DNA from 4 places in the Marinobacter nauticus ATCC 49840 genome. Region 3 is predicted to be linked to each of the others. Evidence: predicted binding sites of a transcription regulator. Region 3 holds the regulator's gene; each other region holds the start of a gene.
The links. Region 3 encodes sigma-54, which starts transcription at its own class of promoters, with help from an activator protein. Its sites were predicted from a motif close to ANTGGCATNNANNTTGCTNT; they were not measured.
Positions count from the first base shown of each region.

Region 1: a site for sigma-54 is predicted at 3,221-3,240, ahead of glnA (glutamate--ammonia ligase). Genes of this name have one in related genera too.
Region 2: a site for sigma-54 is predicted at 5,055-5,074, ahead of glnK (P-II family nitrogen regulator). Genes of this name have one in related genera too.
Region 4: a site for sigma-54 is predicted at 1,669-1,688, ahead of MARHY_RS01250 (ammonium transporter). Genes of this name have one in related genera too.

Region 1 is NC_017067.1:655,262-662,484, forward strand. Features, by position in the region: gene glnL (nitrogen regulation protein NR(II)) at 1-741, opposite strand, end outside; gene MARHY_RS03040 (DUF4124 domain-containing protein) at 961-1,485, opposite strand; gene glnA (glutamate--ammonia ligase) at 1,683-3,086, opposite strand; gene typA (translational GTPase TypA) at 3,480-5,291, shown strand; gene pip (prolyl aminopeptidase) at 5,411-6,373, shown strand; gene dtd (D-aminoacyl-tRNA deacylase) at 6,481-6,951, shown strand.
Region 2 is NC_017067.1:480,753-487,975, reverse strand. Features, by position in the region: gene rdgB (RdgB/HAM1 family non-canonical purine NTP pyrophosphatase) at 1-460, shown strand, start outside; gene hemW (radical SAM family heme chaperone HemW) at 465-1,613, shown strand; gene MARHY_RS02140 (hypothetical protein) at 1,613-2,164, shown strand; gene trmB (tRNA (guanosine(46)-N7)-methyltransferase TrmB) at 2,167-2,883, opposite strand; gene MARHY_RS02130 (YifB family Mg chelatase-like AAA ATPase) at 2,955-4,487, opposite strand; gene MARHY_RS02125 (accessory factor UbiK family protein) at 4,554-4,805, opposite strand; gene glnK (P-II family nitrogen regulator) at 5,184-5,522, shown strand; gene MARHY_RS02115 (ammonium transporter AmtB) at 5,590-6,861, shown strand; gene speE (polyamine aminopropyltransferase) at 6,925-7,223, opposite strand, start outside.
Region 3 is NC_017067.1:2,656,759-2,663,981, reverse strand. Features, by position in the region: gene ptsN (PTS IIA-like nitrogen regulatory protein PtsN) at 1-153, opposite strand, end outside; gene hpf (ribosome hibernation promoting factor) at 242-550, opposite strand; gene MARHY_RS12395 (RNA polymerase factor sigma-54) at 624-2,153, opposite strand; gene lptB (LPS export ABC transporter ATP-binding protein) at 2,342-3,067, opposite strand; gene lptA (lipopolysaccharide transport periplasmic protein LptA) at 3,045-3,611, opposite strand; gene lptC (LPS export ABC transporter periplasmic protein LptC) at 3,595-4,194, opposite strand; gene MARHY_RS12375 (KdsC family phosphatase) at 4,191-4,760, opposite strand; gene MARHY_RS12370 (KpsF/GutQ family sugar-phosphate isomerase) at 4,760-5,749, opposite strand; gene MARHY_RS12365 (ATP-binding cassette domain-containing protein) at 5,924-6,736, shown strand; gene mlaE (lipid asymmetry maintenance ABC transporter permease subunit MlaE) at 6,733-7,223, shown strand, end outside.
Region 4 is NC_017067.1:288,655-295,877, reverse strand. Features, by position in the region: gene pomA (flagellar motor protein PomA) at 1-608, shown strand, start outside; gene MARHY_RS01255 (flagellar motor protein MotB) at 611-1,528, shown strand; gene MARHY_RS01250 (ammonium transporter) at 1,758-2,966, shown strand; gene MARHY_RS01245 (lipocalin-like domain-containing protein) at 2,978-4,060, opposite strand; gene MARHY_RS01240 (ABC transporter permease) at 4,057-6,318, opposite strand; gene MARHY_RS01235 (ABC transporter ATP-binding protein) at 6,325-7,008, opposite strand; gene MARHY_RS01230 (efflux RND transporter permease subunit) at 7,024-7,223, opposite strand, start outside.

The DNA of each region.
Region 1 (7,223 bases), 2.0 Mb from region 3:
GGGAAACTCCGGGATACTGGGATCGTAGTCGCGTCTCAGGCGCACTCGGCCTTTGCTTTCGGCCTCAATCAGAGTACGGACCCGCTCCAGAATTTCGTGGATATTGGTGGGCGCAATCTTCAGGGCTTTGTTCGGGCCGAGCATGCGATCCACCAGGCTGCGCAGACGGTCCGCCTCGTCGATAATCACACGGGTATATTCTCGCTGGTCGTCGTCTGAAAGCTCGCGGTCCAGCAGTTGCGCCGCGCCACGGATGCCGCCCAGCGGGTTCTTGATCTCGTGGGCCATACCCCGCACCAGGATACGCGTGGTCTCCTGTTGCGAGATGATGTCTTCTTCCCGGCTGATACGCATGAGTCTGTCTCGGGGCTGGATCTCGATCAGCAGTTCGGTCGGGTCCAGGCTGATGGGAGTCACCGAGTAATCCACCGTCAGTCTGGCACCGCTGATCAAGGCAAATTCAGCTTCCCGGCGGGTGTAGGACTGGCCGTTCTCCACTGCGGCATGCAGAGTGGTCAGGGCATCCTCGGAATCCACCAGAACCTCCTGTAAGGGGAGGCCATGGCTTCGGGTCATACTGGTTTCAAACAGGCTTTCGGCGGCGGGGTTGAGGTAACGGATAGCCAGATCATCGCCAAGTACCAGTACTGCGGTTGTCAGACTGTCCAGAATACTCTTGTAACTGCTTCCGGATATGGTGACTGGATGGAATGGCATGCGTTGCTTCCGTTCTCGACTCATAGGATGTACCCCTGCGGCTGCAAAAAGCGAACCAGTTTTTTGGCATTGGGTAGCCAATGGGCAAGGATCGGGCAGAACGGGCGCGGTAGCCGGTACGCGGTGCTGTAGCTTGGTGCAGTAGTGAACGGTCTGGCGACAGGCAGCCCGGATTTTGCCCCTTGGCTGCCCAAAGTATGGTCACAACATGGTGCAATTGCACCATGGTGGTGCGAATAAGATTTAGTTGAGAACGGATGGGCGGTGAATCGTGAAGGTAATTGAATTGCCGGATTTCACGCGTACTCCGTTTTCATCGACAATATGAACACTCGCATTGTGAGTGCCCCGGTCGATATTGCTAACGGCTACTGAGCCTGAGCTGCTTTGCCCGACCGGTTGTCCATCCAGGGTCACTTCAAATTTATGGCCCCGCTTCAGCGGTGGCGTACTTTGAACTTCGAAGGTGACGTTGCCGTTGCCGCTGTGAAAAGCCTGTTCATTGGCCGGATACTGGAATGAGACAGCCTGGTAGGCTGCGCCCTCACGTTCCACCCGCTCGCGGAGTTGTTCGGGTTCCTGAACCGCTTCCGGCTTGGGCAGGGTAATGGTGGTCACGGGCTTCACCTGGACCTCTTCACCGCCTTCCATGGGTTCGTCGGAAAAGGTGACGTTGCCATAGGCGTCAACGTGGCGGTAGACCTCGCTGTGTGCTGTGGTCGAAGCCAGCATCAGCAGGCCAGCGGCGAGTACGAACGGTGCTTTCATGACGATAACCTGTGGTAATGAACTGCTTTGATTATCGATTGCGGACAAGGTCATTTCAATGTTGTGGCCTGCTTCCTTGGTTACATATCGTTAAGGGCGTGGGTCTTGGTTAAGAACTGGGATTGAGGCCACAAAAAAAGCCCCGCACGGGGCGGGGCTTCTGGCCTGCATGGTCTGCACCGAATTGGTGCAGGGCTTTAGCAGGAGTAGTACAGATCGAACTCGACCGGGTGAGTGGTCATGTTCAGACGCTCGACTTCGCCACGCTTCAGGTCGATGTAGCCTTTGATCATGTCTTCGGTGAACACGCCGCCACGGGTCAGGAACTCGTGGTCTGCTTGCAGGCAGTCCAGAGCCTCGGACAGAGTCTCGGCAACCTTCGGAATGTTCAGGGCTTCTTCCTTCGGCAGGTCATACAGATCCTTGTCCATGGCATCGCCAGGGTGAATCTTGTTCTGGATACCGTCCAGGCCGGCCATCATCAGGGCAGCAAAGGCCAGGTACGGGTTAGCTGCCGGATCCGGGAAGCGCACTTCAATACGACGAGCTTTCGGGCTGTTCACGTACGGAATACGGATGGAGGCAGAACGATTACGGGCAGAGTAGGCCAGCATAACCGGTGCTTCATAGCCCGGAACCAGGCGTTTGTAGCTGTTGGTGGCCGGGTTGGTGAAGGCGTTGATGGCCTTGGCATGCTTGATCACACCGCCGATGTAGTACAGGGCTGCTTCGCTCAGGCCTGCGTAGCTGTCGCCGGCAAACAGGTTCTTGCCGTCTTTGCTCAGGGACATATGAACGTGCATACCGGAGCCGTTGTCACCCACAACTGGCTTGGGCATGAAGGTGGCGGTCTTGCCGTAGGCGTGAGCTACGTTGTGCACGCAGTACTTCAGGATCTGAACTTCGTCTGCCTTGCGGGTCAGGGTGTTGGCGCCAACACCGATTTCACACTGGCCAGCGGTGCCCACTTCGTGGTGGTGAACCTCAATTTCCAGGCCCATGGATTCCATGGCGGCACACATGGCGCCACGCAGGTCGTGCAGGCTGTCGACCGGCGGAACCGGGAAGTAGCCGCCTTTTACGCCCGGGCGGTGGCCAATGTTGTTGCGGTCGAAATCTTCACCGGAAACCCACGCGGCCTCTTCAGAATGGATGTGGTAAGAGGCGCCTTGCATGTCCACGTTCCATTTGACGGAATCGAACACGAAGAACTCAGGCTCCGGGCCGAACAGAGCGCCATCAGCGATGCCGGTGGACTTCAGGTATTCTTCGGCGCGACGGGCAACAGAGCGGGGGTCGCGCTCATAACCTTGCATGGTAGAAGGCTCTACAATGTTGCAGGTGATGTTGACGGTGGTTTCTTCGGTGAACGGGTCCAGAACGGCGGTTTCGTCGTCCGGCATCAGGATCATGTCGGATTCGTTGATGCCTTTCCAGCCGGCAATGGAGGAGCCGTCGAACATCTTGCCGTCAGCGAAAAAGTCTTCGTCCGCCTCGGTGGCGGGCAGGGTCACGTGCTGCTCTTTACCACGGCTGTCGGTGAAACGCAGGTCAATCCACTTGACTTCGTGTTCTTTGATCAAATCAATCGTCTTGGACATTGTGCATGCTCCGTAAGGTTTTACATGTTCGTTGTGCCGGATCGTTCAGTGTTCTGAGGCCCGATCTTTTTTCAGGTCAGGGAAGCTTACCAGAAGCTTGTGGTCCTTACCTTCACTATGCGGCTGCTTTGGCATAAGCAATCGGCTTGCCAGTTTTTGTCGGCTGCGCCAGAACAGCGCAGCGACAAGGCTTTCGGGCTAATGTGGCGCAGCTTCCTGGCCGAAGACCATGCTTATTGCACCACTGGGATGCACCATTGCGGTGCAAGTTCTCTGATAACGCATAATTATGGTGCAAGCCCCGATTGGTTACATATTAGGCACTAATCTTCATATTATCGCCATGGACTTTTCGATATACTGCGCGCCGCTAATTTCTTCAGGATACCCGTTGTGATTGATAAGCTTAGAAACGTTGCCATTATTGCCCACGTTGACCATGGCAAGACTACCCTGGTTGACCAGCTGCTGCGCCAGTCTGGCACGCTGGACCGGAAAGAGCTCGAAAACGAGCGTGTAATGGACTCCAACGACCAGGAAAAAGAGCGTGGTATTACCATTCTGGCAAAAAACACTGCTCTAAAATGGAAAGACTACGACATCAATATCGTAGACACCCCGGGCCACGCTGACTTTGGTGGTGAAGTAGAGCGTGTAATGAGTATGGTGGACAGTGTGCTGCTGGTGGTGGATTCCATCGACGGCCCCATGCCGCAAACCCGTTTCGTGACTCAGAAAGCTTTCGCAGCGGGCCTGAACCCGATTGTGGTAGTGAACAAAATTGACCGTCCGGGTGCCCGCCCGGATTGGGTGGTGGATCAGGTGTTTGACCTGTTCGACAACCTTGGTGCCACCGATGAACAGCTCGACTTCCCGATAGTCTATGCCAGTGCGCTGAACGGCATCGCCGGCATGGATCATGAGAATCTGGACGACAACATGGACGCTGTGTTCCAGGCCATTGTTGATCATGTGCCAGCGCCTTCGGTTGATCTGGATGGCCCGTTCCAGATGCAGATCTCCCAGTTGGACTACAACAGTTTCCTGGGTGTCATCGGTATCGGTCGCATTATGCGCGGTAAAGTGAAGACCAACACCCCGGTGGTGGCTATCGGTGCCGACGGCAAGAAGCGTAACGGTCGTATCCTGAAGATTATGGGCCACTCTGGCCTGCAGCGTGTGGAAGTTGAGGAAGCCCAGGCTGGCGACATTGTGTGCGTGAGTGGTCTGGACCAGCTGTTCATATCTGACACTCTGTGTGATCCCTCCAACGTAGAAGCCCTTCCGGCGCTGACCGTTGATGAGCCCACCGTATCCATGACGTTCCAGGTAAATGATTCACCGTTTGCCGGTAAAGAAGGCAAGTATGTGACCAGCCGGAACATCAAGGAGCGCCTGGAAAAAGAGCTACTGCACAACGTAGCGCTGCGGGTTGAAGAAGGCGACTCGGCCGACAAGTTCAAGGTATCCGGTCGTGGTGAGCTGCACCTGTCGGTTCTGATCGAGAACATGCGCCGCGAAAACTTCGAGCTGGCCGTGGGCCGGCCGGTGGTGGTCATCAAGGAAGTCGACGGCCAGAAGCAAGAGCCGTACGAAAACGTGATCATCGACATCGAAGAGCAGCACCAGGGCCCGATTATGGAGCAGATGGGGCTGCGCAAAGGTGACATGACTAACATGATCCCGGACGGCAAGGGCCGTATCCGCCTGGAATACACCATTCCGGCCCGTGGCCTGATCGGTTTCCGTAACACCTTCCTGACCATGACTTCCGGTACCGGCATCCTGACTTCCACCTTCAGCCACTACGGCCCGGTGAAGATGGGTGACGTAACCAGCCGTCAGAACGGTGTCATCGTTTCCATGGCCACCGGTACTGCGCTGACCTACTCCCTCGAAACTCTGCAGAGCCGAGGCAAGCTGTTCCTGGACCCTGGCCAGGAAATCTATGAAGGCCAGCTCTGCGGTATCCATAGCCGTGACAACGACCTGGTGGTGAACCCCACCAAGGGCAAGAAGCTGGACAACATGCGTGCCTCTGGAAAGGACGAAGTGATCGGCCTGGTGCCGCCGATCAAGTTCACTCTGGAGCAGGCGCTGGAGTTTATCGACGACGACGAACTGGTTGAGGTAACGCCCAAGTCGATTCGTCTGCGCAAGAAGCTCCTGACTGAAAACGAGCGTAAGCGCGCTAACAAGAAGTAATCCCTCAGGGGCCGGGAAATCGTTGTGAGGCGGTAAACGCTTCCGCCTGTTTTCCTGGCCCCTGTATTTTTCTCGCCTGTCTCAGCTAGACTGCCGTTATCCCCTAAACGGAGTTTTTCATGCTGACCCTCTATCCTGAAATCGAGCCTTACGCCCGCCACCGACTGGCGGTGGGTCATCCCCATGAGCTGTACCTCGAGGAATCCGGCAATCCGGACGGAATTCCGGTGATTGTCGTTCATGGCGGGCCGGGTGGCGGTTGTGAGGATTACCACCGGCGCTTTTTCGATGCTGAGCGTTTCCGGATTATTTTGCTGGATCAGAGAGGTGCCGGAAGATCGACCCCGTTGGCCGAGCTGGAGGGTAACAGCACAGACAAACTGGTTGAGGATCTTGAGGCGGTTCGGCATTTTCTCGGCATCGATCGCTGGTTGCTGTTCGGGGGAAGCTGGGGATCGACGCTAAGTCTGGTTTATGCCGAGACCCACCCTGACCGGGTTCTGGGGTTGGTGTTGCGGGGTATCTTTCTGTGTCGGCCCAGGGATATTCACTGGTTTTATCAGGACGGCGCCAGCCGGGTATTCCCGGATTACTGGCAGGATTACCTTGCCCAGATTCCGGAGGTGGAGCGCGACGATATGGTGGCGGCCTACTACCGGCGCCTGACCAGTGCCAATGAGCTGGAACAGATTCAGGCCGCGAAAGCCTGGTCCGTCTGGGAAGGGCGGTGCGCCACTCTGCATCCCAATCCCAAGGTGGTGGAGCATTTTGGGCATCCTCATGTGGCCATAGCGCTGGCCCGGATTGAATGCCACTATTTCATGAATAATTCGTTCCTTGAGCCCGACCAGATCGTGCGTGATGCCTCGCGGCTAAAGAACATTCCGGGCGTGATTGTGCACGGCCGCTATGACATGGTTTGCCCGCTGGATAATGCCCTGGCTCTGAGCAAGGCCTGGCCGGAGGCGGAGCTTCAGATCATTCGTGATGCCGGCCACTCGGCATCCGAGCCAGCGATTGTAGATGCCCTGATGCGGGGTGTTGAGAGTGTGGTTGCCAGAAGTCTTCCCTCAGTTGGCTGAGAATGCGACTTTTTATTGATCTGACAGGGTTGCGGTGGTCCTGCGGGCTCTATACACTTTTCGCGTTTCAGAAATTTAACCTTCGGTGTTACCGCTCAAGGGACTGAATGAAAGGACTGATCCAGCGCGTTTCGGAAGCCAGTGTAGCCGTAGATGGTGAAACGATTGCCCGTATTGGTCCCGGGCTGCTCTTGCTCCTTGGCGTAGAAAGGAACGATACACTGAATGAGGCAAAGGAACTGTGCCGAAAAATCCTCTCCTACCGGGTTTTCCCCGATGAGCAGGGCCGGATGAACGTGAATGTTCAGGATGCCGGTGGCTCATTGCTTGTTGTCCCCCAGTTTACGCTTGCTGCTGACACGTCATCTGGCACGCGCCCGGGTTTTTCCCTGGCGGCTGCACCGGAGCTGGCGAATCGGCTTTATGGTGATTTTGTGGCTGAAGCGAGTGGGCTGCTGGGTGCTGGACGTGTGGGTACGGGGGAGTTTGGTGCTGATATGAAAGTGGCACTGATCAACGATGGTCCGGTTACCTTTATGTTGGAATCTGGCCAGAGAGGCTCGTGCACAAAAATGTGACGCAGTTGCCAGCAGTGCCTCACGAAAGTGCGTGATTTGAGGTATTGTTTTGTGGCCCTCGGCTGAGGAAGCGTTGAGCGTAAGATAACCGCTTGTTTTTCAGATTTTTTTGGTTATCTGGCCCTGAATTTGTTGAGGAAATGGGAGAGGTTGTTAGTCCAGGCTGATCTAACGACAAAGGTTACGAATGCAAATGGGGCTAAAAAATAGCCATTAAAAATTTGCAAAAAATGGCACATTGTATTAAAACAGGTTCATCACGCAGAGCTTTA
Region 2 (7,223 bases), 1.8 Mb from region 3:
CGTTGAGAATGCCATTATCAAAGCCCGCCATGCAGCGAGAGTCACTGGCCTGCCTGCGCTGGCCGACGACAGTGGCCTGGCCGTGGATGCCCTGGACGGCCGCCCGGGCGTTCGCTCCGCCCGCTTTGCCGGCGAAGAGGCAACCGACAATGATAATGTCGAGGCGTTGCTGGCAGCGTTGAAAGACACGCCGGAAGCAGAGCGCAGCGCTCAGTTTCACTGCGTTCTGGTTTATCTCCGCCATGCTGACGATCCCACGCCGATCATCTGCCATGGTCGCTGGCCAGGCCGCATTCTTGCCGAGCCGCGCGGGCAAGGCGGCTTCGGTTACGACCCGGTCTTTCTGGTACCGAAGCATGGATGCAGCGCTGCCGAGCTGACACGGGAGCAGAAAGGCAGGATCAGCCATCGGGGACGGGCTCTGGCCAGCCTTCTGGATCACCTCAGGGCGGAGCTTTAATACTGTGACCGCCACCCTGCCCGTGGCGGTCTGCCCGCCCTTGAGTCTGTACATTCACGTGCCCTGGTGCGTGCGCAAATGCCCGTACTGCGACTTCAACTCCCACGCTGTCAAGGGAGAGATTCCCGAACACGCCTACCTGAACGCCCTTCTGGAAGACCTCGATCAGGATCTGAGCCTGGTACGGGAACGCCCCATTGAAACCGTGTTCATCGGTGGCGGAACCCCGTCCCTGATGAGCGGCGCGTTCTACCACCGCCTGTTCGAGCGGCTCCGGGAACGGCTAACATTCAGCCCCGAGGCCGAAATCACCCTGGAGGCCAATCCCGGCACGCTGGAGACTGGTCGATTCGAGAGCTTCCGGGAGGCTGGCATCAAACGGCTGTCCATCGGTGTTCAAAGCTTTGATCCGGCGCAACTGAAAACCCTGGGCCGGATTCACGACAGCGCGTCGGCCCACAGCGCCATTGAAGCCGCCCGCAAGGCCGGTTTTGATAACTTCAATGTCGACTTGATGCATGGCCTGCCCGGCCAGACACCGAGTCAGGCTCTGGATGATTTACAGGCAGCGTTGAGCTACCAGCCCCGGCACCTGTCCTGGTATCAGCTCACCATCGAGCCCAACACCGAGTTTTTCTCCCGACCACCCGCCCTGCCGGACGATGACCGGCTCTGGGAGATTTACCAGCGCGGGGGAGATCTGCTGCGCCAGGCGGGGATGGACGATTATGAAGTCTCCGCCTGGAGCCTGCCGGACGCCCAGAGCCGGCATAACCTGAATTACTGGACCTTCGGGGATTATCTGGCCCTTGGGGCAGGCGGCCATGGCAAGGTGAGCCTTGCCGACGGGCGCATCCTGCGCTACTGGAAGACCCGGCAACCCGACGCGTATCTCAACCGGATCGGCTCCCGCACCGCTGGCAGTGAAGCCATAGAGCCGGAAGACCGGCCCCTGGAATTCATGATGAATGCGTTGAGACTAAAAAGCGGCACCGACGAAAGACTGTACGGTGAGCGTACAGGTTTACCGCTGTCGTCCATTGCGGTAAAACTTGAACAGTTACGAAATGAAAACCTGATCGTCCCCGACCGTCTGCAGGCGACGGCAAAGGGGCAAAGATACCTGAACAGCCTGCTGGAGCACTTTCTCTGATGGACTCAGCCCAGCGCCCACCGCTTATTCCCATGCGACCGATGAAGCTGCCCATGAAAGTTTCCCTGGTGGCTGCACTGGCACTGTGGCTGGTTCTGGTGGCGCTGAACCAGCCACTGCATACGGCCGCCGCACCTCAGGGTATCGTCAGTTTACAACTGGCCGGTACCGCCGAGCAGACTCACGCCATTCTGCGCAGCTGGCGGGACGGCAATCTCGCCATGGCACGGCTATCACTGTGGCTCGACTTTGTGTTCATCGTGGTCTATCTGGCCGCGCTGCTTCAATTAACCCGCCACTTCACGCGGGACAGACCGGGTATCCGGGAACGGATGGTCGCCCGCTGGGTGCGCGCCCTGTTTGTCATCGCAGGCATCAGCGATGTAGCGGAAAACATTGTTCTGCTCAATAACTTCAATCCGCCTTCAGACTCCCTGAGCCTGACCGCCACCATTCTGGCGCTGGTGAAATTCACCGGCCTGATACTTGGCATGGCGGGCCTGGTGGTCATCCGTGCTTCCCGCCGCAGGCCCCTGACTCACTCCCACTGAACTCAGTTGGTGCGATAAAACAACAAATCCCATACTCCGTGGCCAAGATTTTCGCCACGCTTCTCGAACTTGGTGATCGGGCGGTCATCAGGCTTGGGCGAATAACCACCCTGCTCCTGGGTATTGGCAAAGCCCTCTGACGCACTCATCACTTCCAGCATGTGCTCAGCGTAGTTCTCCCAGTCTGTGGCCAGGTGCAGAATACCGCCCACCCGCAGCTTATGGCGGATGCGCTGTACAAATTCCGGCTGGATCAAGCGGCGCTTGTGATGCTTTTTCTTGTGCCACGGGTCCGGGAAGAACACCATCACCCGATCCAGGCAGGCATCTGGCAGACACAGGTCAATCACATCATTGGCATCAATGCTGTAAACCCGCACGTTCTCGAGACCACGCGATTCCACTTCTTTCAACAAAGCGCCGACGCCCGGCAGGTGTACTTCCACCCCGATAAAATCCTGCTCGGGTGCCGCTTCGGCCATATCGGCAAGGGATTTGCCCATCCCGAAACCGATCTCCAGGTTGAGCATGTTATCGCGGCCAAACACCTCACGGGGGTCGATCATGCCATTGTCACGGCTCAGTCCGTACTTGGCCCAGTTGCGATCGAAGGCCTTCTTCTGACCTTCGGTCATCCGCCCCTGGCGCAGTACAAAGCTGCGAACACCGCGGCGTGTGGTGACCGGATTCGTATCCTGAGTCTCGTTCTGGTCAGTCATTCTGTGTCCTCAAGCTTCAAAGCGGATCTCGTGGAATAAATCTGACACACAGTTTACCAGAGTCAGTAGCTTCAGGCGGAGACAACCGACCCCTGGCCAGTCTGACGGTCGAGTTGGCGGTAACCCAGCGCCTCCATCAGGTGCGACTGGCTCAGGTGTTCAGCACCCTCCAGATCCGCCAGGGTGCGGGCCAGTCGTAATATTCGATGGAGCGCCCGGGCCGACAACCCCAGCCGCTCCATGGCCCGGGTCAACAACCGCTCACTGGCGGCATCCAGCCGGCAAGCCTGATCCAGCAACGCTCCCGAGAGGGCCGAGTTGAGCATCCCACGAGCCTCCTGCCGGGCCCTGGCAGCCAGAACCCTGGCCCTGACACTGGCGCTACTCTCACCGGACGCCCCGGAACCGAGCAAGACCTCTCCGGACTGCACTGGAACCTCCACATGCAGATCGAACCGATCCAGCAACGGCCCCGAGATCTTTGCCCGATAACGCATCACCTGTGCCGGCGTGCACTGGCACTCGATATTGGGGTGACCACTGTAACCACATGGGCATGGGTTCATGGCGGCCACGACCTGAAATCGCGCTGGGAAAGTGACCTGCCGCGCCGCCCGGCTGATGGAGATTTCGCCAGTTTCCATAGGTTCCCGCAGCACTTCCAGGACCCGCCGTTCAAACTCCGGCAGTTCATCCAGAAACAACACCCCCCGGTGCGCCAGAGAGATCTCACCTGGGCGAGGACTGCTGCCACCGCCCACCAGCGCCACTGCAGACGCCGTGTGATGAGGCGCCCTGAATGGTGGCTGACGCCAGCCACCTGGCTTTAGCGGCTGGCCAGCAACGGAATGCACGCTGGCCACCTCCATGGCTGCCTCATCTGGCAAACCTGGCAGAATGCCCGGTAACCGACTCGCCAGCATACTTTTACCGGTTCCCGGTGGGCCAAAGAACAACAGATTGTGACCGCCAGCTGCGGCCACCTCCAGCGCCCGGCGGGGCACCTGCTGGCCTCGCACCTCTGAGAGGTCGGCGACAGACACCGCGGCGGCACTGTCTCCCGGCGTTTCAGATCGAGGGACAGGAGCCAGCCGGGCACGACCCGTCAGATGCTCACATACTGTCAGCAGGTGACTGGCGGCAAGCACATCATCACGGCTGGCAAGGGCAGCTTCCTCGGCGTTGTCCTGAGGTAGCAATAGCGAACGGCCTGCTTCGCGAGCCGCCAGTAGCGCGGGCAATATCCCCTTGAGGGGCCGAAGCGCACCATCCAGGGACAGTTCTCCGAGAAACTCGTGGCTTTCGAGGCTTTCGGGGGGAATCTGGCCGGAGGCGGCCAGGATGCCCAGGGCAATGGGCAAATCAAAACGGCCACCTTCTTTGGGCAGGTCAGCAGGCGCGAGGTTGATGGTGATTCTACGGGCGGGGAATTCGAAACCGGCATTCAGCAGTGCACTGCGAACCCGATCCTTGCTTTCCCTCACTCCGGTTTCCGGCAGCCCGACGATGGATAATGCCGGCAGGCCACCAGACAGGTGCACCTCAACGGTAACCGGGGGAGCAGACACGCCAATGCTGGCGCGCGAATGGACAATAGCGAGCATGACAACCTTCCATGGCACAGAACAATCAGTCGTTGCGGGCAGCGACCCTGCCGCCCGGGCAAACCATCAGGAACTCTGGCGTTGCTCCAGTTCGGCAACACGTTTTTCCAGGGCCTCAACCTTTTCACGGGTTTTCATCAGGACCGCCTGCTGGGCATCAAATTCTTCCCGGGTCACCAGCTCCAGCCGGGACAGAACCGACATCACCGTGGCCCGGGCCTGGGTTTCAAAATCTTCCCGTGCTGCCCGCGCCATATCGGGAACAAACTGGCCAAACTGACCCTGCAACTGAGAAAAAATTTCCTGGGGCCCTTTCATCAATCACCTCTCGAATCGGTTTTTCGGCGATATCAGACTATTTTCCGTGTCGCCGGGGTGTTTGCGGGAGTGTATCACACCCTACCCCCTGCCATACTGTACCCGGTCGGCATTATAATGGCCGCGGCCGATGGCCCGACTGCGCTGTTTTGAGACAATCTCAGGCACAATGCACCACAACGGTGCATCAAGCTGCGCCATTTCGGCACAGACAATAATTAAGAGTTTGTTTTAAAACATATTTTTTGCGTTGGCATACCCGATGCTAAAGCCCTCGTACGCAATCCGCACAATTGATGTGCGAGGTGGCAGCATCCCGAACTCAACAACCGGCCGACGGGCCCTCACTGTTGGGACGGCTTTACCAAGGAGAAAGCAATGAAACTTGTGACAGCGATCATCAAGCCTTTCAAATTGGATGATGTCCGTGAGGCACTATCCGAGATTGGCGTACAAGGCGTAACCGTCACTGAAGTCAAAGGCTTCGGTCGGCAGAAAGGCCACACAGAGCTCTATCGTGGCGCGGAATACGTGGTGGATTTCCTGCCCAAGGTCAAAGTGGAGATCGCCATTGGCGACAACCTGCTGGACCAGGTCATCGAAGCCATCACCAAGGCAGCCAACACCGGCAAGATCGGCGACGGCAAAATATTCGTGACTGAACTGGAACAGGCTATCCGGATCCGGACAGGCGAAACCGGCGAAGAAGCGGTCTGATCCAGAACTGACACCCAGCCAACGCAAAAAACTTATAACCTGAAGAGCCTTGTGCGGAGGGCTTCCTATGGAAAGCAATCTCTTTCACCTGCAGTATGCAATAGATACCTTTTATTTTCTCGTGTGTGGCGCATTAGTCATGTGGATGGCCGCAGGCTTTGCCATGCTCGAGTCCGGCCTGGTGCGTGCTAAAAACACCACCGAAATCCTGACCAAGAACGTCGCGCTCTTTGCCGTGGCCTGCACCATGTACCTGGTGTGCGGTTACGCCATCATGTACGGCGGTAACGTCTTCCTCTCCGGCATCGCCGATGTGGACGTGGACGGCGTACTGGGTGACTTCGCCACCCGTGAAGACGGCTTCACCGGCGGCTCCATCTACTCGGCGGCCTCTGACTTCTTCTTCCAGGTCGTGTTCGTGGCCACCGCCATGTCCATCGTGTCCGGTGCGGTTGCCGAGCGCATGAAGCTGTGGGCGTTCCTGGTATTCGCGGTCTTCATGACTGGCTTTATCTACCCGCTGGAAGGCGCGTGGACCTGGGGTGGCGCCGATGTGTTCGGTATGTACAACCTCGGTGATCTTGGCTTCAGTGACTTCGCCGGCTCCGGCATCGTACACATGGCAGGTGCCGCTGCGGCCCTGGCTGGTGTACTGCTGCTTGGCCCGCGTAAAGGCAAATACGGCCCCAACGGTGAAATCCGTGCCTTCCCGGGCGCCAACATGCCGCTGGCCGCTCTGGGTACCTTCATCCTGTGGATGGGCTGGTTCGGTTTCAACGGTGGTTCTGTACTGAAACTCGGCGACGTAGCCAGTGCCAACTCCGTGGCCATGGTGTTCCTGAACACCAACGCAGCCGCTGCCGGTGGCGCTATTGCCGCCCTGATCACCGCTCGCCTGATGTTTGGCAAGGCTGACCTGACCATGCTGCTGAACGGTGCGATCGCCGGTCTGGTGGTAATCACCGCCGAGCCATCCACCCCGAGCGCGCTGACAGCCACTATCTGGGGCGCCCTGGGCGGCATCCTGGTGGTACTGAGCATCGTCACTCTGGACAAGCTGCGCATCGACGACCCGGTCGGCGCCATCTCTGCCCACGGTGTCTGTGGTCTGCTGGGCCTGCTGCTGGTACCGGTTACCAACGGCGATGTCAGCTTCAGCGGCCAGATCATCGGCGCCCTGACCATCTTCATCTGGGTATTCGTAGCCAGCCTGGTCGTCTGGGGTATCCTGAAGGCTGTCATGGGCATCCGTGTGACCGAAGAGGAAGAGTACGAAGGTGTCGACCTCTCCGAATGCGGTATGGAAGCCTATCCGGAGTTTGTCAGCGGCAAGCAGTAACACCGCTACCTACCGGAATAAAAAAGGGCGCCCTTGTGGCGCCCTTTTTCTTTAAGCTCTGATTCAACCCTCTTCCGGGCGAACCTCATCTTCCAGCGCATCCACCATAAACTGCGGCATGGCCAAGGCACCGTGGTGCACCCCGGCATTGTAGTAACGGGTGACAAAGGGGCGGTTGTTGGCATCTTCCTCGCGGAAATACTTCAGCGGGTTTTCCTTACTGCCCATGGTGCAGCTCCACCAGCCCGTGGGATATACCGGCTGGGGGAATGGCAATGTCTGCACATGGCCAAAACCGGCTTTATGCATATCATCGTGAATGTCCTTGATGATGGTATTGGTGTGCAGCAGGGGGGATTCGC
Region 3 (7,223 bases):
GTTGAAGATCTGGGTGTCGCTGAGGATTTCATCCTGAAAGTGAATCCGTTCAGCGATGAACTCCAGCACACGTTTCTTGCTTGAGGCCGGCACCTTACAGAGGGTCAGTTCAGGGGCAAGAATATTGTCGATGGTCAGGGATGGCTCGCTCATGGATCGACTGCATGTCCGTAAAAAAAAGGCTGCGGCCGGTTAGCCCCGCCGCAGCTCGTTTCATGAAACACCCGGTAAGGTTCGCGCTTCAGCGACCGCCGTTACCGTGCATCCGGTCTACGTTCTTTTCCTTGTGCTTGAGGATCTGACGGTCCAGCTTGTCGACCAGAGCGTCGATTGCGGCGTACATGTCCTCATTTTCTGCCTTTGCGTGAATCTCACCACCAATCACGTGCAGCGTGGCTTCCGCCATCTGGCGCACCTTCTCGACCTCCAGGGTGACCTGGCAGTTACTGATATGGTCGAAGTGACGCTCCAGCTTCTCGAACTTGGTGTTGACGTAATCCTTCAGAGCGGGAGTCAGTTCTACGTGATGGCCTGAAATGTTGAGTTGCATAGGCGTCTCCTGTTGTCATACTGCCGGCGTGCTTGCCGGCTTGCATGCCAGTGCATCTTGCACCGGCGAAAGTTTAAACCAGGCGTTTTCGTTCGTTCGAGGGAGGAATATGCATGGCCTCCCGGTATTTGGCGACGGTACGCCGCGCCACGTTGATTCCCTGTTCCCCTAGCATGGCTGCAATTTTGCTATCGCTCAATGGCTTTTTCGGGGTTTCCTCGGCAATCAGCTTCTTGATCATCGCCCGGATGGCTGTAGACGAGCATTCGCCGCCCTCGGCGGTGCTGACGTGGCTGGAGAAAAAGTACTTCAGCTCGAAAATACCGCGGGGCGTGTGCATGTACTTCTGGGTGGTAACCCGGGAAATCGTGGACTCGTGCATTTCCACCGCCTGGGCAATGTCAGACAGGATCAGAGGCTTCATGGCTTCTTCGCCCTGATCCAGGAACCCTTGCTGGTGTTCAACGATGCGGGTGGCCACTTTCAGCAGGGTTTCATTCCGGCTTTGCAGGCTCTTGATAAACCATTTCGCTTCTTGCAGCTGGTCGCGCAGGTAGGTGTTATCGGCACTGCTGTCAGCCCGGCGGATCAGTGACGCGTAGCTGGCATTCACCCGGATACGCGGAGCGATTTCCGGGTTGAGTTCAACCCGCCATCGGCCTTCGTGTTTGCGTACGATAACGTCCGGGATAACGTAATCTGGTTCGGCCCGGTCCACGACATCGCCAGGGCGCGGGTTCAGGCTGGTGATCAGGGCCAGTACCTGTTTCAGCTGGTCTTCCTTGAGCCGGCTGCGGCGTAACAGCTGCGCGTAGTCCCGGTTGCCAAGCAGATGCAGGAACTGGGTAACCACCAGTCTCGCCTGGCGCAGCCAGGGGGTATCCGGTGGCAGCTGATTGAGCTGAATAAGGAGGCATTCCTGGAGATCACGAGCGAACACGCCGGGCGGGTCGAAGTGTTGCAGGCGGTGGAGTACCGCTTCCACTTCGTCCAGTTCTAACGGGTCTTCTTCGGTTTCGTCCAGCAGGCCTGCGTGAATGTCCTCAATGTCAGACGTCAGGTAGCCGCGCTCATCCACAGCATCCAGCAGCGCGTGGGCAATGGCCTGATCCCGCTCGCTCAGAGGCGTCAGGTTCAGCTGCCACTCGAGGTGATCCTGCAGGGTTTCGGTAGGCGAGTTCCGGGTTTCGAAATCCGATTCGTGTTCGTCTTCGCCTTTGCTGGCCGGAGCCGGGGCAGACTGGTAGATGTCGTCCCAGGCGGTATCCACTGGCAGATCATCGGGAATGTTGTCCGGAATATCGTTCTCGGACGACCAGTCCGGGCCGTTCTCGGTTTCGTCCCAGTCCGGGCTCGCGTCCTGGTGGCTGTCGTCCTGGTTGGCCTCAGAGCTGGAAGCGTCACTGTGCTCGTGCTCTTCGCGCTCGTCGCCTTCCGCGTGCTCATCGTCCTCTGAGGTTTCCAGCATGGGGTTGGATTCCAGCGCCTGCTGGATTTCCTGCTGGAGATCGAGGGTAGAAAGCTGTAGCAGGCGTATGGCCTGCTGCAGCTGGGGCGTCATGGTCAGACTCTGGCCCAGCTTAAGCTGTAATGAGGCTTTCATAACCATGGCTCAAGATCCATAACTCATGGGCATCCCGGTTGTTGCTTTGCCGGCGCACAGGCCGAAAAAAATGTTGTACGCTGGTTACTTGCCATTGTCTGTGAACAGTATAAGCAAGTTTTTTGCCGAGTTTACTTGCTACAGATCATCAAAACAATCAGACCTCGGATAAACCCTGTTTTATCAGGTCAGAGCCGGAACTCATCACCCAGATACACTTCTTTCACTTGCTGGTTTGCCAGAATGGCTTCGGCATTGCCGGAGGCGATGATGTGGCCGCCGGAAACGATGTAGGCATTCTCGCAGATGTCGAGGGTTTCCCGAACGTTATGGTCGGTAATCAACACGCCTATACCTTTATCCCGCAGGTGCCGGATAATGTGCTTGATGTCACTGACGGAGATAGGGTCTACGCCCGCGAAGGGTTCGTCCAACAGGATAAACGCGGGCTCCATGGCCAGCGCCCGGGCGATTTCAACCCTGCGGCGTTCGCCTCCGGATAGCGCCATACCCACGCTGTCTCGGATGTGAGTAATATGAAACTCTTCCAGCAACTCTTCCAGCTTGGCCTCCCGTTCCGCCCGACTCATGCCTTTGCGGGTTTCGAGGATGGCCATGATGTTGTCCCGCACGGTCAGTTTGCGAAACACGGAGGCTTCCTGGGGCAGGTAACCGATGCCCTTGCGGGCGCGCCCATGCATTGGCAGTGGGGTGATGTCCTGGGTGTCGATGGTGATCCGGCCGTGATCCGCAGGCACCAGGCCCACGATCATGTAGAAGCAAGTCGTCTTGCCGGCGCCGTTGGGGCCGAGCAGGCCGACAATCTCTCCGGAGCGAATTTCCAGAGAAACGTCCAGTACTACTTTTTTCTGCTTGTAGCTTTTTGCCAGATTACTGGCCCTGAGAACTGCCATCCGAATCTTTCCCGTCACTGGATTGAGCTGAATTACGAGGCTGAATCACCATTTCCACCCGGCCGGAGCCGCCGTCGGATGGCGTGCCGCCTTCCGCAGTAACAACGCGGCGAACGGTGTCGTAGTGGATGACATCGCCCCGGAATACGTTGCCGTCTTGTTCAATAACGGCCTGGCGTTCAAAAATGACCAGGTTTTCATCGCCAGACCAGGTGATGTTCAGGGCCTTGGCATCGGTCATGCCTTCGCCTTCCTGGCCGGGTTGCCGGTAATGGGCGGGGTTGCCGGCGGCTTCAATCCGGCTGACACCCTGTTGGTTGCGGTAAAGTACCACCCGATCCGCGTCCAGCCGGGTTTCGCCCTGAATCAGTTCGACAGCGCCGGTGTAAACGGCCGTTCCGGCGCTTTCATCCAGGCGGGCCGAATCTGCACTGACCTTTATGGGGATATCGGAATCCAGGTTGAATGCCGATGCCGGGCCGGCCAGCAATGCCAGGGCCAGAATCGCTGGCCGGCAGAAAGATCGTTTACCTGACGGTTTCATATTGTCCCTCTACCCGGGAGTTGAGTTCGAGAATGCGTTCGTTGATCCAGGCTTTCATGCCGGTGGAGCGGGTGACGCCGAAAGGCTCGGTGATGGTCACCGGCTGGTCGGTATAGACGGTGCCGTTGCTGTTGTCCAAGGTCAGCGCCCCGGTCTCCAGAATGGCTTCGCGGCCTTTGGACTGTCGGGTCAGTCGGACGTTCCCCATCAGTTCCAGCATTTCATTGTTCTGCTGAAGGCTACCTTCATTAGACTCGATGAGCCAAGGTTCGGGACTGCCCTCACTGAAAAGTCGGGCTCTCGGCGTATCCAGATGAGCCGTGCCGGTTGCTTCAAACTGCTCAATTCTGGGGCTTTTGAGATCAAACTGGAGGTTCCCTTGCTCATCCCAGGCGCGGTATTGGCCGCCGATCACAAAGCCGTCGGGCTCTGCGGGCCCCCGTAGTTCGCTGGCGGCATTCCGCGAACTGACAGGCTCGTCACTTTGCCACAGCAGAAAAACGGTTGCTGTTACGGTGGCGGCAAGGGCCAGGGCTGTAATCCGCCGTTTGCCACGATCGCCGAAAAGCCGCTCGGTGATCATGCTGGCTCGTCCAGATAGGGGGCAAGAGTGTTGTCCAGATGCCCTTGCGCCCAGAGCAGGAGATCGCAGGCCTCGCGCACAGCGCCCTGTCCACCGGGGCTGCGGGTACAGTAGTCGGCGTGTTGCTGAACCAGCCAGTAGCCGTTGGGTACCGTGATGCCAAGGCCGGCAAAACGCAGCGCGGGCAGGTCGGGCAGGTCGTCGCCCATGTAGGCAATCTGCTCCGGCGCAAGGTTCATATCCCGGATCAATTCCAGTAATGCAATTTTTTTGTCTTCGCGACCCTGCATCAGGTGCGGGATGCCCAAGTCCGACATTCGTCTTTCCGTAAGCGGAGAGCGTCGTCCGGTAATCACCGCCACGGTGATGCCTGCCTGCATCAGTTGTTTCAGGCCCAGGCCGTCAAGAATGTTGAAGGCCTTGAGTTCATCGCCGCTGGCACTGAAATAGAGGCGGCCATCGCTCATGATGCCGTCCACGTCCAGGGCGATCAGGCGAATGTCCGAGGCTTTGGCCTTCAGGGCTGCGTCCCAGTGGGTTTGTAACGGATGCGCTGTCTGAGTCATCAAATCACTCCGGCCCGCAGCAGGTCGTGCATATTAATGGCGCCCACCAGGGTGCCGTTTGCGTCGGTAACCGGCAAGGCGTTGATCTTCATTTCTTCCATGATATTCAAGGCTTCTGCCGCCAGGTGGTCTGCCCGGATGGTTTTGCCGTTGCGGGTCATCACGTCCTGGATGGGAGTAGTGTGCACATCCACGGATTTGTCCAGGGTCCGGCGCAGGTCGCCGTCTGTGAAGATGCCCGTCAGGGTGCCGGCGGCATTAACGACCGTGGTCATACCCAGACCCTTGCGGGTTATTTCCAGCAGTGCCCCGCTCAGGGTTGTGCCCTCGGCAACCTGAGGAATCTGGTCACCGGTGTGCATGATGTCGGATACCCGCAGCAGCAGGCGGCGTCCAAGGCTGCCGCCGGGGTGGGAGAACGCGAAATCCTCGGCGCTGAATCCCCGGGCTTCAAGCAGCGCCACGGCCAGGGCATCCCCCATGACCAGGGTGGCGGTGGTGCTGGAGGTCGGGGCCAGGCCCAGCGGGCAGGCTTCAATGGCCACGCTGACATCCAGGTTGGCAACGGCCTCCTGTGCCAGTACGGAATCGGGTTTGCCTGTCATGCTGATCAATGGTGCGCCCATGCGCTTGATCAGAGGGAGAATGGTGACCACTTCGCTGGTGCTGCCGCTGTTGGATATGGCGATGACCACATCCTGGGGTGTTATCATGCCCAGATCGCCATGGCTGGCTTCGCCGGGATGAACAAAAAAGGCGGGCGTGCCCGTGCTGGCGAGCGTGGCGGCAATCTTGTTGCCGATGTGCCCCGATTTGCCCATACCTGTCACCACAACCCGGCCTTTGCAGGCCATGATGACCTCGCAGGCGCGGCTGAAATCACCGTTTATACGGCTTTCCAGCGCTTCAATGGCTTCGCGCTCGATGCGGATTGCCCGTAGGGCCGAGTTGCAAAAGTCCTGGGTGTTGAAGGTATTTGATTCGGTCATGTCGGCTGGCTGTCTGCTCGATCTGGGATTTGAGGCCGAAGTATATCACTTCTGGTGCCCCCGGCTCGCCTGCATCAGGGATTCTGATCATTGCCATCAAGACATTTTACGTTGCTTTAATTGAGGTCTGGGAGAGCTTGTCATAATGTAGGCGCTCCTTGAAAGGGATGGATTATGGAGTCATCTGCGTACATAACACTTAGGGATGTGGTGTTTTCCCGTTCCGGGCGCCGGATTTTTGATGGAATCAGTCTGGATATTCCCAAAGGGAAGGTGACTGCCATCATGGGGCCCAGTGGTACCGGTAAAACCACGCTCCTCAGGCTCATCGGGGGTCAGCTTCGCCCGGATTCCGGCCAGGTGATTGTGGCAGGCCATGACGTGCCCCGGCTAAAGCGCAAGGCGCTTTACCAGCTGCGCGAAAAAATGGGCATGCTGTTCCAGAGTGGCGCGCTGTTTACCGATCTCAGTGTCTACGAGAATGTCGCTTTCCCGCTGCGTGTGCACACGTCGTTACCCGAAGATATGATTCGGGACATTGTTCTGATGAAGCTGGAGGCGGTGGGCTTGCGTGGTGCCAGAGAGCTGATGCCCTCAGAGTTGTCCGGTGGCATGACCCGGCGCGTCGCTCTGGCCCGCAGTATCGCACTCGACCCGGAGTTGATCATGTACGACGAACCCTTTGCCGGGCAGGATCCGATTGCCATGGGCGTGCTGGTCAAGCTGATCCGGGATCTCAACAGTTCCATGGGGCTGACCAGCGTTCTGGTGTCGCACGACGTGCCTGAATCCCTGAGTATTTGCCATTACGCCTGCATTATTGCCGACGGCAAGGTGATCGGTGAGGGCACTCCCGAGGAGCTGCGGGCACATCCGTCTGAGCGGGTTCAGCAGTTTCTTGAAGGGCAGCCTGATGGCCCGGTGCCGTTCCATTACCCGAGTGGCGATGCGGCGGCTGATTTTGGTGTGGGAGGGCGGTCTTCATGATGGATCGTATTGCCGGCCTGGGGCGGCTCGGGATCGCGATCATTGCCTCCTTCGGTCGTTCCGGGCAGTTTCTTTTCGGCGTGCTGGCCGGCGTCCCCAGGCCTGCAACAGGTTTTCCCCTGCTGGTCAAACAGCTTTACGCAGTCGGCGTGTTGTCGCTGGCGATTGTGGTGGTGTCTGGCTTGTTCATCGGGATGGTGTTGGGGCTTCAGGGCTATACCATTCTCAGCGATTACGGCTCGGAGTCGGCGATTGGTCAGATGATTGCGCTCACGCTGGTGCGCGAACTGGGGCCGGTAGTGACGGCCCTGCTGTTCGCCGGTCGCGCGGGCTCCGCCCTGACGGCAGAGATCGGCCTGATGAAGGCGACGGAACAGCTCTCCAGTATGGAAATGATGGGGGTAGATCCGTTGCGCCGGGTCGTTGCACCGAGACTTTGGGCCGGTTTTCTCGCCATGCCGGTACTTGCCATGATTTTCTCGGTAGT
Region 4 (7,223 bases), 1.6 Mb from region 3:
ACGCCTTCAAGGTGGCAGCCCGAGCGTTCAAATTCAAACTGCCCGAAACTCAGGCCAGCATCGAAGAACTGGTGGAGATTGCCAGCATCGCTCGAAAAGAGGGCGTTCTTGGTATCGAAGGGAGGGAGGTCAGTAGTCCATTCCTGGGCCAGGGTATTCAGATGCTGGTGGACGGACAGGACGGCAACACCATCAAGCAGCTCCTCAACAAGGAACGCCTGATGACACTGGAACACAACCGGTCGGGCGCGAAAGTGTTCACCGCCATGGCAGATGTGGCTCCGGCCATGGGTATGATTGGCACGCTGATTGGCCTGGTGCAGATGCTGTCCAACATGGAAGATCCCAAGTCCATCGGGCCGGCCATGGCCGTAGCCCTGCTGACCACGCTCTACGGCGCCATGATCGCCACCATGATCGCTACCCCCATTGCCGACAAGCTGTCCCTTCGCATGACGGAGGAGGCCCGCATGCAATCGCTCTATATTGATGCCCTCGTCGCCATCCAGGAAGGCACCAACCCGCGCATTATCGAGCAGATGCTGTCCAGCTATCTTTCGCCCAAAGAGCGGGCCAGAAACGGCGATGCGGAAACGGCAGGCGGTTAAACATGGATGATTTGCCAGAAGAGGAAAAGCCCGGGATTCCTGCGTGGGTTGTCACATTTGCCGACCTGATGTCGCTGCTGATGTGCTTTTTCGTATTGCTCCTGTCGTTTTCGGAAATCGACGCCCAGAAGTTCAAACAGATCGCCGGTGAACTCTCCAAGGCCTTCGGGGTGCAGCGGGAAGTGCCTGCGCTTGAGATCCCTCAGGGCACCAGCCCGATCTTCGACAAGTTTTCGCCGGCGCCGCCAGAGCCCACGGTGGTCAATGAAGTCAAACAGACCACCACCGACGTACAGCCCGAAATCCAGACTCTGAAAAGCCCCGAAGAGAAAGCCATTGAGGAATCCATCCAGGAACAGATGGACGCCAACATGGCCCGGATTCTTGAAGTGCTGGAACCGGCGATTATGGATGGCCGGATCAACGTCTCGGAAGATCAGCGCCGCATCATCATTCGCATTGAGGAGAAGGGCTCGTTTGCCTCAGGTTCAGCCCAACTGACCTGGGAATTCGAAGGCCTGCTTCTGGGTATGGCGGAGGTTCTGGCCGACATGCCCGGCGACCTCGCCATTGAAGGCCATACCGATAACGTGCCCATCCGCACCGAACGTTTCTACAGTAACTGGGACCTGTCCGCAGCCCGTGCCGCCGCGGTGGCTAATGTTCTGTTGGCCCGGGAGCAGGTGACCCCGGATCGCATCCGCGTGACCGGTCTGGCCGACACCGAACCACGGGTACCCAACACCTCGCCGGAAAACCGAGCCAAGAACCGGCGGGTTGAAATCGTTATCGATCTGTCAGAGCCCATGGAAGAGCAGGAACTGCGCCTTCGCGAGCTGATTCGTTCCGAAAGCGAGTCGCAGGAAGCCATTATTGGCATTGAGCCCGGTCGGGATACGCCCAGCGAGATTACCTGGTAGTAAAACCTTGCCTCGCGCCCTATCCAGATTGGTGCACAAGCCCTTGATGCGCACGCCTCTGGTGCACTTTGACGCAGATAAATACCTCCCTCGGCGCCCTCAGGTTCTCCAACCCCCCTGCAGTACTTGATATGCATTGTTTTGGAACAGCACTTGCTTAAGTCGCACCCCAACAATGCACAACGGCTCATCAGAAGCCGCGTAATCAAAACACTCAGGAGAAAAACCCGTGGATATCACGAGTGCCGTACACACCCTGACCGAGAGCGCCAACACGCTCTTCATTCTGATTGGCGCCATTATGGTGCTGGCCATGCACGCCGGCTTTGCGTTCCTGGAAGTGGGCACTGTTCGCCATAAAAATCAGGTCAATGCCCTGGTTAAAATCATGACCGACTTCGGCATATCCGCAGTCGCCTATTTTTTCATCGGCTACTACATCGCCTATGGCGGGCACTTTCTCAATGGCGCCGCCGAACTCACCTCCGCCAACGGCTATGAACTGGTCAAATTTTTCTTCCTGATGACCTTCGCCGCGGCCATTCCGGCGATCGTTTCCGGCGGTATCGCAGAGCGTGCCCGCTTCTACCCCATGCTGATTGCCTCGGGCCTGATCGTGGCCTTCGTCTATCCTTTCTTTGAGGGCCTGATCTGGAACGGGAACTTTGGTTTCCAGGCCTGGCTGGAGAACCAGTTTGGTGCGTCCTTCCATGATTTCGCCGGCTCCGTTGTGGTGCATGCTGTCGGTGGCTGGATTGCTCTCGCTGCGGTGCTGCTGCTCGGCGCCCGCACCGGTCGCTATCGCAACGGTCGGGTCGTGGCCTTTGCCCCTTCCAACATTCCGTTTCTCGCCCTCGGCGCCTGGATTCTGACCGTGGGCTGGTTCGGCTTTAACGTCATGTCGGCCCAGACTCTGGACGGCATCAGTGGCCTGGTTGCGGTCAACAGCCTGATGGCCATGGTGGGGGGTATTCTGGTTTCCATGCTGCTCGGCCGCAAAGACCCTGGCTTCATTCACAACGGTCCGCTGGCCGGACTGGTGGCGGTGTGCGCCGGCTCAGACCTGATGCACCCCGTCGGCGCCCTGATTACCGGGGGCGTGGCCGGCGCCATCTTTGTCTACCTGTTCGAGTGGGCACAGGCGAAAATCGAGCGGCTGGATGATGTTCTGGGTGTCTGGCCCTTGCATGGCGTATGCGGTGTCTGGGGCGCCATTGCCTGCGGTATCTTCGGCCAGGAAGCGCTCGGGGGCCTGGGTGGCGTCAGCCTGATGTCGCAGATTATTGGCTCGGTGGCCGGTGTGATCGTGGCCTTTGCCGGCGGGCTCATCGTTTACGGTGCCATCAAAACCATTAGCGGCCTGAGACTGACAGAGGAAGAAGAGTTCAACGGTGCCGACCTCAGCATTCACCGTATCGGTGCCAATGCCGTTGAGTGAGTTTCCAGGCCTTATTGTGCCTGGTAACCGGTAAGCTCCATGTAACCCACGCCGGAATGGCTGCCGGTGACGGAAACCGGGCTCTCCCAATACGGATAGAGCCCGGAATTCCGGTAATCCCCTGCCGGCGCGGAGACCTCAAGGTTCACGTCGAAAGCCGGAAGGGTTATCTGCCAACGGCGCGGATAACCGGCTGGCTGGCCCACAGAGGTCAGCCCGATCTGTTCCGGCCCCAGCGCCACCGGCTCGCCCGTGGCTGGAATCCAGGTACCCGAGCGGAACGCCTGTTGTGTTTCCCGCAACTGGAACAGCATCAGCTTGTCCCCCGAATCCAGATGCAGGGCAAACCAGTCCCAGCCCTGCTGTCCGGCTTTGAGAAACTGGCTGCTCCACTCCCGGTCGAACCACCCAGTGCCCGCCACCGTCAACGTGTCACCCTCAAGGGTAACCGTTCCCTCAATTTTCAGATCTACCAGGCTGAAGTACATGGAGCCTTCGCCACTGGCGGATTTGGCGCTGAAACCGTCGTCACCATGAGCCACAGGATCACCTTGCGGCTGCAACAACAGATCGTAGGACCAGTGTTCTGTAGCGACCGACAGCCGCCAGCCAACGTGTCCGCTCGCTGGCCTCAGGTGCCAGTGATCCAGCCAGACTGAAAATGGTTGGGCGGTGGCCCCGGCATGCCCGACGTCACCCCTGGCCAGCTTTTCGGCAAAGCGGTGCTGACCGCTGTAGCTCACCGCTGCGTGAGCCATCCAGGCAGCCTCCAGAGGCCAGAGTGCCGGCTTCGGCGGTTCGGATTCAACGGACCTCGGGGTCAAGGCCTGCCGGAACTGCGTCCATTGCAGACCCAGCGGCCCGCCGTTTTCGGTTTCCAGATTCGCGGTGAGATACCACCATTCAATGCGGTGCTGGGGATGAGGGCCGAAATCGGCGGGGAAGGACAGCCGGTCTCCGGGCCCGGGCTGCAGGAACTGAATCTCATGCTCAGATTCCGCCACACCGGCAAGGCCTGCGAATCCGCTCGGCTGTTCTGCTCGATCACAGGCGGTGAGTAGCAGCGCCAGAAGTACGATAACGAAACGATTCATCGTTCCCCTCCCTGCAGCCCGTGTGCGGACTCCGGCGCCGAGGCCGGGCGACGCAGCTGCAGGCGCATCAGCAAGGCAATGCTGAGGCCGATGATCAGAGCCAACACGGCCAGCTCGATCCAGAACCCCGGGTACACCGCCATCGGCAGTGACCAGCCAAAAGCCAGCGGATTGATGCGCTGGACCAGAATCCAGGTGAGCCACACGCCAAGTGGCAGTGCACAAACCAATACCGCAAAAATCAGAGCCAGGGAGACCCGGGTGAGCTGAGTCGCGGCCTGGCATTGGGGCATACCCCAGACGATCAGCAGGCGAAAATACCAGGCGCGAGTAGAGAGAAAGACCCACACCATCAGCAACAACGCGGCTGCGGCCAGAATCAGCGTGAGGGTAGTCATGGCCCGGGTCAGCAAGAAGGTCTGATCAAAAACATCAGTGGCCAGGGTCCGGATGGCCTGGTTATCCCTCACGGTCAGCTGAGGGGTATGCCAAAGCCGGGCCAGTTGCGCCTCAACCACTTTGATCTCTTCGATGCCCGCGCTTATCGACAGGCTTCGAAAGCGGGCTTCAAAGTCCTCGGGCAAGAGACTCGCCGGCACCAGCACCTCACCGGAGGGCCGCCCGTAATCCGGATAAACGGCCAGCACCGGAGCCTGTAACCGACGGGCGCCAAGCCTGACAATGAGACGGTCGCCTAATGCAAGCTGTTGCCTTCTGGCCAACTGCTCATTGACCATTAGCCCCTCACCCCGCGCCAACGTCTGCCAGGGCGTTTCTGTTTGCGCCAGCAGGCGCCAGTTTTGCACCAGGTGACTGACCGGCCCGAGCGCAAACACATCGACAGGCACCGGCTCCCTGCCTGATGCTGCCTGCACGCTGGCCCGCCCACGAATCACCTGATGCCACAATTCCGGGCTCACCAGCTCCGGCTTTGCCGCCAGCCAGCTTACGGCAGCGGTGATATCCGCCCCTTGCGGTACTTCAATGTAGTAATCCGCTTCCAGCCGTTGCCCCAGCCACTGGTCAAAGGTGTCCTCGAACGTGGTTACCAGGGCATGAACCGCCAGCACCAGTGCCAAGGCAAACTGCAGGGCCACCAGCGGTAACGCCAGCCGACGCACCAGGACTGCGACTTCCTGTAGACGCCAGCGAATCAGCGGATCCCCGGTGTTACGGGCCAGCCAGCGGACAACCCCGGCAATCGCCAGCGGGGCCAGCCAACCGGCAGCGAGAAAAACCAGTGCCACCGCCAGGAACAGCCAGATCAGAGTTGGTGCCCACAGAGATACTGCCAGCCCCAGGGCCAGTAACACCGCAAAAAATGCCGGTTGCACCCGAGTCAGGAGCGACCCCGACGAGTCCCGAACGCCCGCCAGGCAAGCGGCCACGATCACCGCCACCATGGTCAGGGTTGGCAGCCACCAGTCCTCCCCTCCACCGGCATAGAGCGGACGGTCGAACAGGCCTTCCAGGGCCTGCCCAAAGCCATCTGCCAAAACCAGTGACAGCGCCCGCCCCAACCAAACCCCGGGCAGTATGCACACCAACGCCAGCAGCAGGTTTTCCACCAGCAACAGTCGGCTGAGCTGGCTCCTGTTCACGCCATAGCGATACAGCAAAGCCAGGCTTTCCCGGCGTTGAGCCAGACCCAGAAGGAACACACTGCGCAACAACAACGAGGTAATCAGCAGGACCAGCACTCCGAGCGCATCCAGGTTGAGCAGAAAACTGTCACCCAGCTCTGCCGTGTCCGGCGCAACGGCGAATGCCTGATAGCGGTAGCCCGCCGGTGGTGGCGTCTGACCGTCGGCTTGCGACACCAGCAGAACCAGGGCCGATGCTTCGGCTGAGGCCTGGGCGGCGGCTTCGCTGATATCGACGAAGGGCTTGCCATCGAGTTCGCCCTGCCAGGGTGCTGGCGTGTGTTCCGGCTCGGCAAAGCAATGGGCCGCCAGCGGATCAATGCCCACCAGCCGGCCGCGCCCCGGTACCAGCACTTCCTGCCATGGCATCACGCACAGGCCCTGGCGTCGAAGGGTGACAAAATCCTGCACCGAGACCGGCTGGCCGTCCTCACGCACCACTTGCTGGCGCTCGGCGACAGCGCTCTCGCTCTGTTCAAGGCTGGCCCTGGCCTGGCTGGTGAGGTGATGTATTCCAGTCCAGAGCGCGGTGGCAAGCAGGATCATGGCGGCCAGCGCGGCCAGCTGCAGGGGGTGACGACGATAATGACTGAACAATGCGATGCGGGGAGACATAGGTCTTCAGGGCCCGCCCTGGTGCCCGAGGTCCAACTGATGAAGGCAACGGGCTGCTAGGTCCGCATCGTGGGTAGCCAGCACTAGCCCACAACCATGGCGGGCCTGGAGTTCGAACAACTCATCGGCGACAGTCTCTGCCGCCCTCCGGTCCAGGCTACCGGTCGGCTCATCCGCCAGAATCAGTGCCGGCCGGGTAACAAATACCATGGCCAGCGCAGCCCGCTGGCGTTGGCCACCGGAAACCTGATCCGGATAACGCTGGCCCAGATCACCAATGCCCAACCTCTGGAGCCAGTCGCCAGCGCTGGTGTCGTCCTGGCCAGCCAGGCGCGCTCGCAACCGGATATTATCCAGCAGGGACAGGGTCGGCATCAGGTTGGCATCCTGAAAGACCACGCCGAGTCGGCTCTGCCTCAATTCGCACCAGGCCCGCTCCAGAGCCTTGCCCATTGGCGCGCCATCCCCGGCAAAAGGCTGTCCCAACATCGCCAGCCGACCGGAACCGGGAGACTCCAGGCCACAGAGAATATTCAGCAGCGTGCTTTTCCCGGACCCGGACGGGCCGGTCAGCGCCAGCGACTCGCCTCGCCCCAGATGCACACTCAGTTCCTGCAACACGGTCACATGCTGGTCGCCGCTCTCGAACTGTTTGCTCAGGCCGGTGGCACTGATCAGGTTATCGGCCATGCTTTCTCCCGGTATTCAGTCGGCAGCCCCCAGAGGTTCTGCCGCACCGTTCCTGCGTTGGGCACGCCATTCCCGGAATTGCTCGACCCAGGACAACAGCGCTGGAATCACCAGCAGCACCAGGAAGGTGGACAGTCCCAAGCCAAAGGCAATCGACGTTGCCATAGGAATCAGGAACTGGGCCTGCAACGACGTTTCGAACAGCAGCGGTGTCA